2 regions of the Terribacillus sp. JSM ZJ617 genome follow, and region 2 is predicted to be linked to the other one. Evidence: predicted binding sites of a transcription regulator. Region 2 holds the regulator's gene; the other holds the start of a gene.
The links. Region 2 encodes Rex, which represses fermentation and respiration genes when NADH is low (regulators of the CRP and FNR family bind a similar motif). Its sites were predicted from a motif close to TTGTGAAATATTTCACAA; they were not measured.
Positions count from the first base shown of each region.

Region 1 (4,431 bases), on a different contig from region 2:
GGCGGCAGCTTTATCGGGATTCCGATCTATTTTGAGAACGGACAGAATTACGGAACCATTTGCGGACTTGACTCGAACTCATTTCCGTTTACAGAGGAACACATCCGATTATTTGAAACGATGGCTTCGCTTATGACTTTTGTACTTGAGCTTGATAATGCAAACAAGCAGATACAAAATTTATCAGCACCATTTGTTCCGATTACTTCTGGGGTAGCAGTGCTTCCGATTATCGGATTCATCAATGAAGATAGAGCAGAAAAAATAATTCAGCTATCTCTGCAAAAGAGTCTGGAGCTGAATTTGGACTATCTTGTCATCGACTTATCTGGTATTTCACAGATTGATCATGTGGTGAGCAGCTCACTGCTAAAGATAGCCACCTTGCTGAAGCTTATCGGGGTGACCCCTATTCTGACCGGATTCCATCCGGATTTAGCATTGAAAGCATTATCTCTGCAGATGGAATTAAAGGACATTCTTATTGAAGCCAATTTGGAGCGTGCATTGAATAAGATCGGATTAAAATTGGAAAAACGTGATAGTTTGTAAACCAGACAAAGATATTTGTCTGGTTTTTGTATTAGGTTGGGACCAGATTTGAATGAATTTGTCAATTTATGGAAAGGGAGAAGTGTAGCGCTGTTAACAAGTTTCATCTTAGCTGGGGTTTTCAGCGGCAGGCTGGCTTCTTGGTAAGTCTTATGCATTTGTTTCAGGAGGCATTATCTATCATGCTATCAAGCTACAAATGCAGGAACAAGGAAAATCTACGGCGTTTTTGTATTTCTGTATACCTTGTATTCTCTATACATTTGTTTGGATAATGGTAAAATAAGGAGGGTACCTAAACAGAAGGAAATACTGCTTGTTGATCCAAGTATTGCAGGAGTATGCGCGTTTACATAGTACGAATCAGATTCCGGAGCATGACGGAATGGCTCTAAGTAACGAGCCGATTTTCGAAAGGAAAGCATATGAGGTGGAAGTATGAGAATCAGGGAAATTGAAGAAAAAGATAATCAGCAAGTCGAGCAGCTGATTCGGACTTGCTTAAAGGAGTTCGGTGCCGATAAACCTGGAACAGCTTGGAGTGATCCAGATTTAGGTCGTTTCTATTCCTTGTATCAGCAGCCAGGTTCGAAGTATTGGGTTGTGGAAGAGGAAGGAACGATTGTTGCCGGATGCGGTATTGGTCCGATCGAAGGACACCCGGAAGTTTGTGAGCTCCAGAAGATGTATACAGCCAAGAATACACGCGGGACAGGCATTGCACGCGATTTGCTGCAAACAGTACTTACTTTTGCTAGCAAGCATTATAGTCGCTGTTACTTGGAAACGCTGAGCAACATGACTGCAGCAAATCGTTTCTATCTGAAGACAGGCTTTCAGCGTTTGGACAGGCCTCTGAGCGAAACAGAACATTATGCTTGTGATGTTTGGTATATCAAGGATTTATAATGTAACGAAAGGAAGGCGAACTCTTGCACGTCAAACCAATCGTAACGCTGCTGGAAGCGAATGAGATTGTTTATGCTGTTGGGGGTTCATTGCTGCTCTACTTAAAAGGGCTGCCAGTTAGTCCAAATGATATGGATATACTAGTAGAGCCTGAGCAGTTTGCCCGTGCAAAAAGAACACTTCAAAACATAGCGGTCATATCGGAAGACAAGCTGCCGCTGGACCGGTTTCAAACGAAGTCATGTACAACCTTCACTATGTCAGATGGTTTACAAGTGGACTTGATGGCAGGTTTTGCCGTTTCCTATGGAGGTAATGTATTAGAGATGCCTTTTACTGCTGTAAGGGATCAGACAATTGCCGGTGTACTGCCGCTAAGCAGTATGGAGGCATGGTACATTATGTACTGGTTGTTGCCCGGAAAAGAAGGGAAACGTTCTGTAATGGAGCAATACTTCCGCAGTAGCGGGCTAAAGGATCGGCATTATTTACAGCAAGCACTCGAATTTGAATTACCGGAAGGTGCCTCCGCGGCAATTCAGGATTTATTAACAATATGAAGAAACAGAATTCAATTTAAGTCAAAATAAATTCATAACAACTACTTGAAAATCCCTTTCTAAAGGGATTTTTTTGTTTGTTAACAAAGCTGTGACGATTACGCCACAAATTGTTCAATATTTCACAATCCCAAATAGGAAGACAGGAGTATACTAAATGTAACAGGACATTGTGACCAATTTCACATAGTTTCCGATAAAATTATGAAAAGAAAGAAGGCGGCAAAATGGATGTTGTAGAGCTTTCGCGTATCCAATTTGCATCAACGACGTTGTTCCACTTCCTATTCGTTCCGTTAAGTATAGGATTGGCATTCATCATTGCAATCATGGAAACATTGTATGTTGTCAAAAAAGACGATAAATATAAAAAAATGGCGAAGTTCTGGGGACATATATTCCTGATCAACTTCGCAGTCGGTGTTGTCACCGGTATATTACAGGAATTCCAATTCGGAATGAACTGGTCGGAATACTCCCGTTTTGTAGGGGATGTTTTCGGTGCACCGCTTGCTATTGAAGCGCTGCTGGCATTCTTCATGGAGTCCACTTTCCTTGGTCTGTGGATTTTCGGTTGGGATCGCTTGCCAAAATGGGTGCATGCATTATGTATTTGGCTTGTGTCCCTAGGTACGATTTTCTCTGCATTCTTCATTCTGTCTGCAAACTCATTCATGCAGCATCCAGTCGGAGAAGTATTGCAAAATGGCAGACTTGAGATGAATGACTTTCTGGCAATCATGACAAATGGTCAGCTTTGGGTCGAATTCCCGCATACAGTCTTCGGTTCGTTCGCGACTGGTGCATTATTCATCGTTGGTATTAGTGCCATTGCTCTATTGCGTAAGAAACATGTGGAATTCTATAAAGGTTCCTTTAAGGTTGCAATTGTTGTCGCTTTGATCAGTGGTATCGGTATCGCTTTATCCGGTCACGAGCAGGCATTATATCTTGTGGAAACTCAGCCAATGAAAATGGCTGCCAGTGAGGGTCTTTGGGAAGACAGTGCCGATCCTGCACCTTGGACAGTAATTGCCAATATCGATACCGAAGCGAAGGAAAATACGGGAGAACTTAAAATCCCTTATATGTTAAGTTTCTTATCTTATGGTACATTCAGCGGTTCAGTAGAAGGCATGAATTCCTTGCAGGAACGTTATACAGATCTATACGGACCTGGCAATTACATCCCGCCTGTCAAAACGACATTCTGGAGTTTCCGTGTCATGACGGTACTAGGCGGAGCAGTTCTAGCTCTATCCATCTGGGGTGCTTATCTTTATGCACGTAAAAAACTCGTTAATAGCAAATGGTATCTGCGCTTGATGATCGTTGCAATCAGCTTCCCGTTTATCGGCAACTCTGCTGGTTGGATCATGACTGAAATCGGTCGTCAGCCATGGGTTGTATTTGGATATATGAAAACAGAGGATGCGGTCAGTGCTGGTGTCACAGCTGGAGAAGTTCTTTTCTCCCTCATCACTTTCTCGGCCATGTACTTGATTCTGTTCGCGGTCATGATTACTTTGTTCGTCCGTGAAATCAAAAAAGGGCCGGAGCATGATGTGGAAGAAACAGAACCAATCGCAGACCCATTCACGAAGGAGGGTCAACATGCTTTCTCTTAATGAATTTTGGTTTATCCTTGTCGCTGTTTTGTTCGTTGGCTTCTTCTTCCTGGAAGGCTTCGACTTCGGCGTCGGGATTGCAAGTAAATTTGTAGCTAAAGATGATTTGGAAAAACGCGCTTTCATCAATTCGATCGGCCCATATTGGGATGCGAATGAAGTATGGCTCATCACAGCTATCGGAGCGATGTTCGCAGCTTTTCCGAACTGGTATGCGTCTATGCTAAGCGGTTTTTATCTTTGCTTCGCTTTCATTTTGTTCGGTCTGATCGGCCGCGGGGTGGCTTTCGAGTTCCGAGGCAAAGCGGAGCACCCGACGTGGCGCAAGACTTGGGATTGGGTGATTCTCTTCGGCAGTATCATTCCGCCGCTTGTTTTCGGTATCATGTTCACTGCGTTGATCCAAGGTGTACCGATTGACGAGAATATGCACATGCATGCTGGTGTGTCCGATGTCATCAATGTCTATACAGTTCTTGGCGGTGTGACGTTGACAATGCTTTGCGTATGGCATGGTCTTATCTTCGGAACACTACGTTTAATGGATACGTTACGTGAACGCTGCCGCAGTGCAGCAAAAAAATTGCTGCCAATCAACGCAATTTTATTGGTTGCATTCCTTGGAATGACATTCTTTAAGACAGATATGTTCAGTGTCCATGAAAATATTTTAGAGTATCTATTCATGGTCGGTATTCTTGTGTATATCGCATCTGGCTACTTCATCACACGAAAACGTGATGGCTGGGCATTCCTGATGTCTGGTTTAATCATGATCCTGT
Region 1 covers NZ_JBISEQ010000003.1:63,252-67,682, forward strand. Annotated here, with positions in the region: gene ACH6C1_RS11835 (GAF domain-containing protein) at 1-552, shown strand, start outside; gene ACH6C1_RS11840 (hypothetical protein) at 869-994, shown strand; gene ACH6C1_RS11845 (GNAT family N-acetyltransferase) at 991-1,461, shown strand; gene ACH6C1_RS11850 (nucleotidyltransferase family protein) at 1,485-2,021, shown strand; gene ACH6C1_RS11855 (cytochrome ubiquinol oxidase subunit I) at 2,249-3,649, shown strand; gene cydB (cytochrome d ubiquinol oxidase subunit II) at 3,636-4,431, shown strand, end outside.
Region 1: ACH6C1_RS11855 (cytochrome ubiquinol oxidase subunit I) is a predicted target of Rex. The motif match lies at 2,192-2,209, and genes of this name have one in related genera.

Region 2 (4,431 bases):
GTGCGATGTTCTTTTGGACGAATTCTTCCATCTTTTTAATTTCGGACTGCTGCTTCTCGTATTGCTTCAGCTCCCGCTCGAAATTGGCAGCTTTCTGTTCAAGATAGTTACTGTAATTTCCTTTATAACGAACAGAGTGATTATGAGCTATCTCAATGACGGTATTGACGGTTTTGTCGAGAAAGTAACGGTCGTGCGATACAACTACGACAGCACCCTGATAGCTGCTCAAATATCCTTCCAGCCAGTCCAAGGTAGAAATGTCCAAGTGGTTAGTCGGCTCATCCAGTATTAACACGTCCGGTTTCTGGAGAAGAAGCTTACCTAAAGCAAGTCGCGTCTTTTGACCGCCGCTTAATGAACCTATCGGTGTGGACAAGTCCTTATCTCCGAATCTCAAACCGTTCAGTACAGAACGGATATCTGCTTCATACTGATAGCCTCCGTTCAAGCGGAAGGCCTGCTGTTTAGTATCATAATTGGTTAGAAGCTGCTGGTAGGCAGTCTCGTCTGAAATAAGTTCAGGATCTCCCATCCTTGCTTCCAGACGGCGCAGCTCCTCCTCCTGCTGTATAAGATCTGCAAAGACAGTTTTCATTTCTTCCAGGATGCTTTTTTCAGACTCCAAGCCGGTATGCTGCTCCAAATACCCAAGAGTGGCATCCTTTGCTAAAAATACATTTCCTTCGTCATAGCTTAATTCCCCTGCAAGGATCTTCAGCAAGGTAGATTTTCCTGCACCGTTTCGTCCGACAATGGCTAATCGGTCCTGTGTTTGTACTTCCAGTTTTATATTGGATAAAATGACGTCTGCGCCAAATAGTTTCGTTATATTGTTCGCTTGCAATAAAATCATTCTGTTCACCTCATACTATCAGTGTATCCTATGTGACAAAACAGTAGCAAGCACCGAATTCCTGCGCTTTTCGCTTTCATGCGGATGGACATCAGAAATGAATTTGTTAAAATGGAGACAAGGTATGTCTTTGTGAATCTGTACAAGACTTTCCTTCTCAAATCTGTTAGAATAAGTTGTTAACTATAATCGTACTTTGTGAAAGTATCATATGTAACAATTCAAGGACGAAGCCGCAGGCAGCATCTGCAACTCCTTACAGATGCGAGAAAGGAACCTGTCTGCATCCATTATTCCATTATTTAGGAACAAGTGCTGATCATATACGAAAGAAGGTAACAGAACGAAAGCGTTCTAGTCCGATAGGCCTTTTTGATCAGCTGCATGGCTGCACGAAGTTCCCTTCTGGAAGCTGCAGGCTTTAGGAGGATAAATGAGCATGTATATGGACCAAAATAAAATACCAAAAGCTACGGCAAAGCGGCTGCCGCTTTATTATCGATTTCTCAACAGTCTGCATCTGCAGGGGAAGACAAGAGTCTCTTCAAAAGAACTCAGTGAATCGGTTAAAGTAGACTCAGCTACAATCCGCCGGGACTTTTCCTATTTCGGAGCACTTGGCAAAAAAGGCTATGGTTATAATGTAGAGTACTTGCTGAACTTCTTTCGGAAAACACTAGATCAAGATGAGATCACAAGAGTGGCGCTGATCGGGGTCGGTAATCTTGGAACAGCTTTTCTGAATTATAACTTTACGAAGAATAACAATACAAAAATAGAAATGGCTTTCGATACGGATCCAGGAAAAGTTGATCATAATATCGGTGGTGTCCCTGTATACCATATCGACGATCTGGAACAATATATCAGCAATGTTAGTGCAGCGATCCTGACGGTGCCAGCGCATGCTGCACAAGCAATCACCGATCGTCTTGTCGAGTGCGGTATTGCTGGAATCCTGAACTTTACGCCAGCGCGTATTGCGGTACCGAGCAATATTCGTGTTCACCATATCGACTTGGCTATTGAATTGCAGTCATTAGTTTATTTCTTGAAGCATTATTAATTCTAGCACCTCTCAAGCAGAGGTGCTTTTTCTTTAGAAAGACAAACTGGAATCAATTTATGTTTTTATCATATCATTCACGGCTAAATCAAGATCAGGCAGAGAAACTAGAAATGTAAGCTGAAGGGAAGTGTAAGCATGGAGCATCAAGAAGCCATCACATTAGAGAATGTGACGTATGAAACGGAGAAAAACCATATCATCCACGATATTACAGGTGCGTTCACAAAGGGGAAGATTACAGCAATAATCGGCCCATCAGGCGCAGGGAAAACGACACTTTTTCGATTATGCAATGGATTACTGTCACCCTCAGGCGGAAATATCCTGATCGATGGGAAGGAAATCATAACGTTTGATCCTGTGAGCTTACGCCGCCATGTTGGTGTTGTTCTCCAACAAGCAATCATGCTTGAAGGAAGCGTTCGTGATAATCTGGCATTGCCATTACAGCTCTCTGAAAAGGAGCTGTCTGATGATGAGGCAGAGCGGATGATACAGTTGGTAGGCTTGGAACCTGATATCTTGAATCAAAATAGCAGGGATTTATCAGGCGGACAGAAGCAGAAGGTCTCTATTGCTAGAACACTGCTGAATGAGCCGGGGATTTTACTGCTGGATGAAATCACCTCTTCCTTGGATCGAGTTTCTAGGCAGGATATTGAGAATCTGATGAAGCGGGTCAATAGAGAGAATGGAACGACGATCATCTGGATCACGCATAACTTGGAACAAGCAAAGACGGTTGCAGATGAAGTCTGGGTCATGATGAATGGCACTATTGCCGAAGCAGGACCGATTGCCATACTTGACCATCCAGAGAATGATGCCGTTAAGCACTTTGTCATGGAGGAGGAAAAATGAATGCACTTGCTTTGTTACTCACTCTGATATTTGTCCTTATCCCACTTTTCTTATCTAAGACATTACAACTGGGACTCGAAAAAGATACGGTCATTGCAACAGTACGTTCCATTATCCAGCTGTTTGCAGTTGGCTATGTACTGCAGTTTATCTTCGATTCCGGTAATATTCTTTATATTTTCCTGATGGTGGCGCTCATGATCGGTGCAGCAGTACAGAATGCAAGAAAAAAAGGTGCATCTATCAGGGGCATTACATGGAAACTGGTGCTTACATTCGTGGTAATCGAAGTACTGACACAAGGGATTCTTTTAGGACTCCAGATTACTCCTCCAACTGCACAATATATCATCCCATTAAGCGGAATGGTTATAGGGAATTCGATGGTGCTAGGTATTTTGTTTTTGAATCGCTTCACTTCTGAAGTGGCATCCAGAAGAGAGGAAACAGAGCTTATCCTTTCCTTAGGCGGCACACCGAAGCAAGCGATTCAACGCTCCCTGCTGGCATCCATTAAGGCAAGCACTATTCCCACGATAGAAAGCCAAAAAACGATCGGGCTAGTTCAGCTGCCAGGTATGATGAGCGGTCAAATCATTGCCGGAGCAGATCCGCTCCAGGCAGTTATGTTCCAGCTCCTGATTCTCTTCCTGCTGCTTACAACAGCCATTGTGACAAGTATCTTGCTAGGCTTCTTGTCGTATCCAACGAAGTTTAATGAACGGATGCAGGTTATTGATTAGAAAATACATGAAGTTGTCAATACCGCAAGAAAAGCCGCCTATATAAAAAGGACGGCTTTTCTTGTTCTACAATGGAAAAGGTTCAAACTCACTGCCAATTATAGTGCCATCATACACAAAACTGACCGTACTGCCATCCTGCCATACGCCGATCATAATTGTCTACTGCTCCATACAGAATCAGCGTGGCATCAAGGGCTTGATAGGAAGCTTCAGGACTCATTTCCTCTCGTTTGCATGTGTTGATGCATTTCAGTATTTAATCGATCCGCTCCTTATCTGTAACTGTCACAGATGATTTAATGGCTTCTGGAGCATACACCTCGATCTGTCCTATAGTATCTTCAATAAGTGCATCCTGCTTAAAAGGTTTGAAAGCAGCAAATATCCAGACAGTGACTCCGGTAAGCAAGAGAAAGATGATAAGGAAACGGATGGTCTTGGTAAGCAAGCAAAATCCCCCTAAAGTCTTTTCTTCATCATCTCACACTTTTCCAAAATGGAATTTAGTGTTATTGTTAATTTCATACAAATAAATTTCGGGTATCGAAGTATTAGCGACTCCTCGTTTGTTAGCGCTGTTTTAAGGGAAAAGCCTACTATAATAGTTGTAGGAGGCGCTAGTATGTATGAGAAAATCCTATTGGCTGTCGACGGTTCAGAGCACTCAATGAGAGCGACAGAAGAAGTAATTAAAATCTGTCAGGCCAGCACAGAGCCTGTACAGCTGGAAGTTACCCACGTCATACAAGATATAAAAAATAGCGAGATTGTGCTGCAGCAGGTAAAGCCGGATGATAGGAACCGGGACGGAGAACTTCGTATCCAGTCAAATGAAGCGGAACTGCAGAATGCGAATATTCCCTATACTCGTACCATCGAACGTGGAGATGCCGGTAGAA
Region 2 covers NZ_JBISEQ010000005.1:4,942-9,372, forward strand. Annotated here, with positions in the region: gene ACH6C1_RS15440 (ABC-F family ATP-binding cassette domain-containing protein) at 1-856, opposite strand, end outside; gene ACH6C1_RS15445 (redox-sensing transcriptional repressor Rex) at 1,296-1,922, shown strand; gene ACH6C1_RS15450 (ABC transporter ATP-binding protein) at 2,061-2,786, shown strand; gene ACH6C1_RS15455 (ABC transporter permease) at 2,783-3,529, shown strand; gene ACH6C1_RS15460 (hypothetical protein) at 3,789-3,980, opposite strand; gene ACH6C1_RS15465 (universal stress protein) at 4,155-4,431, shown strand, end outside.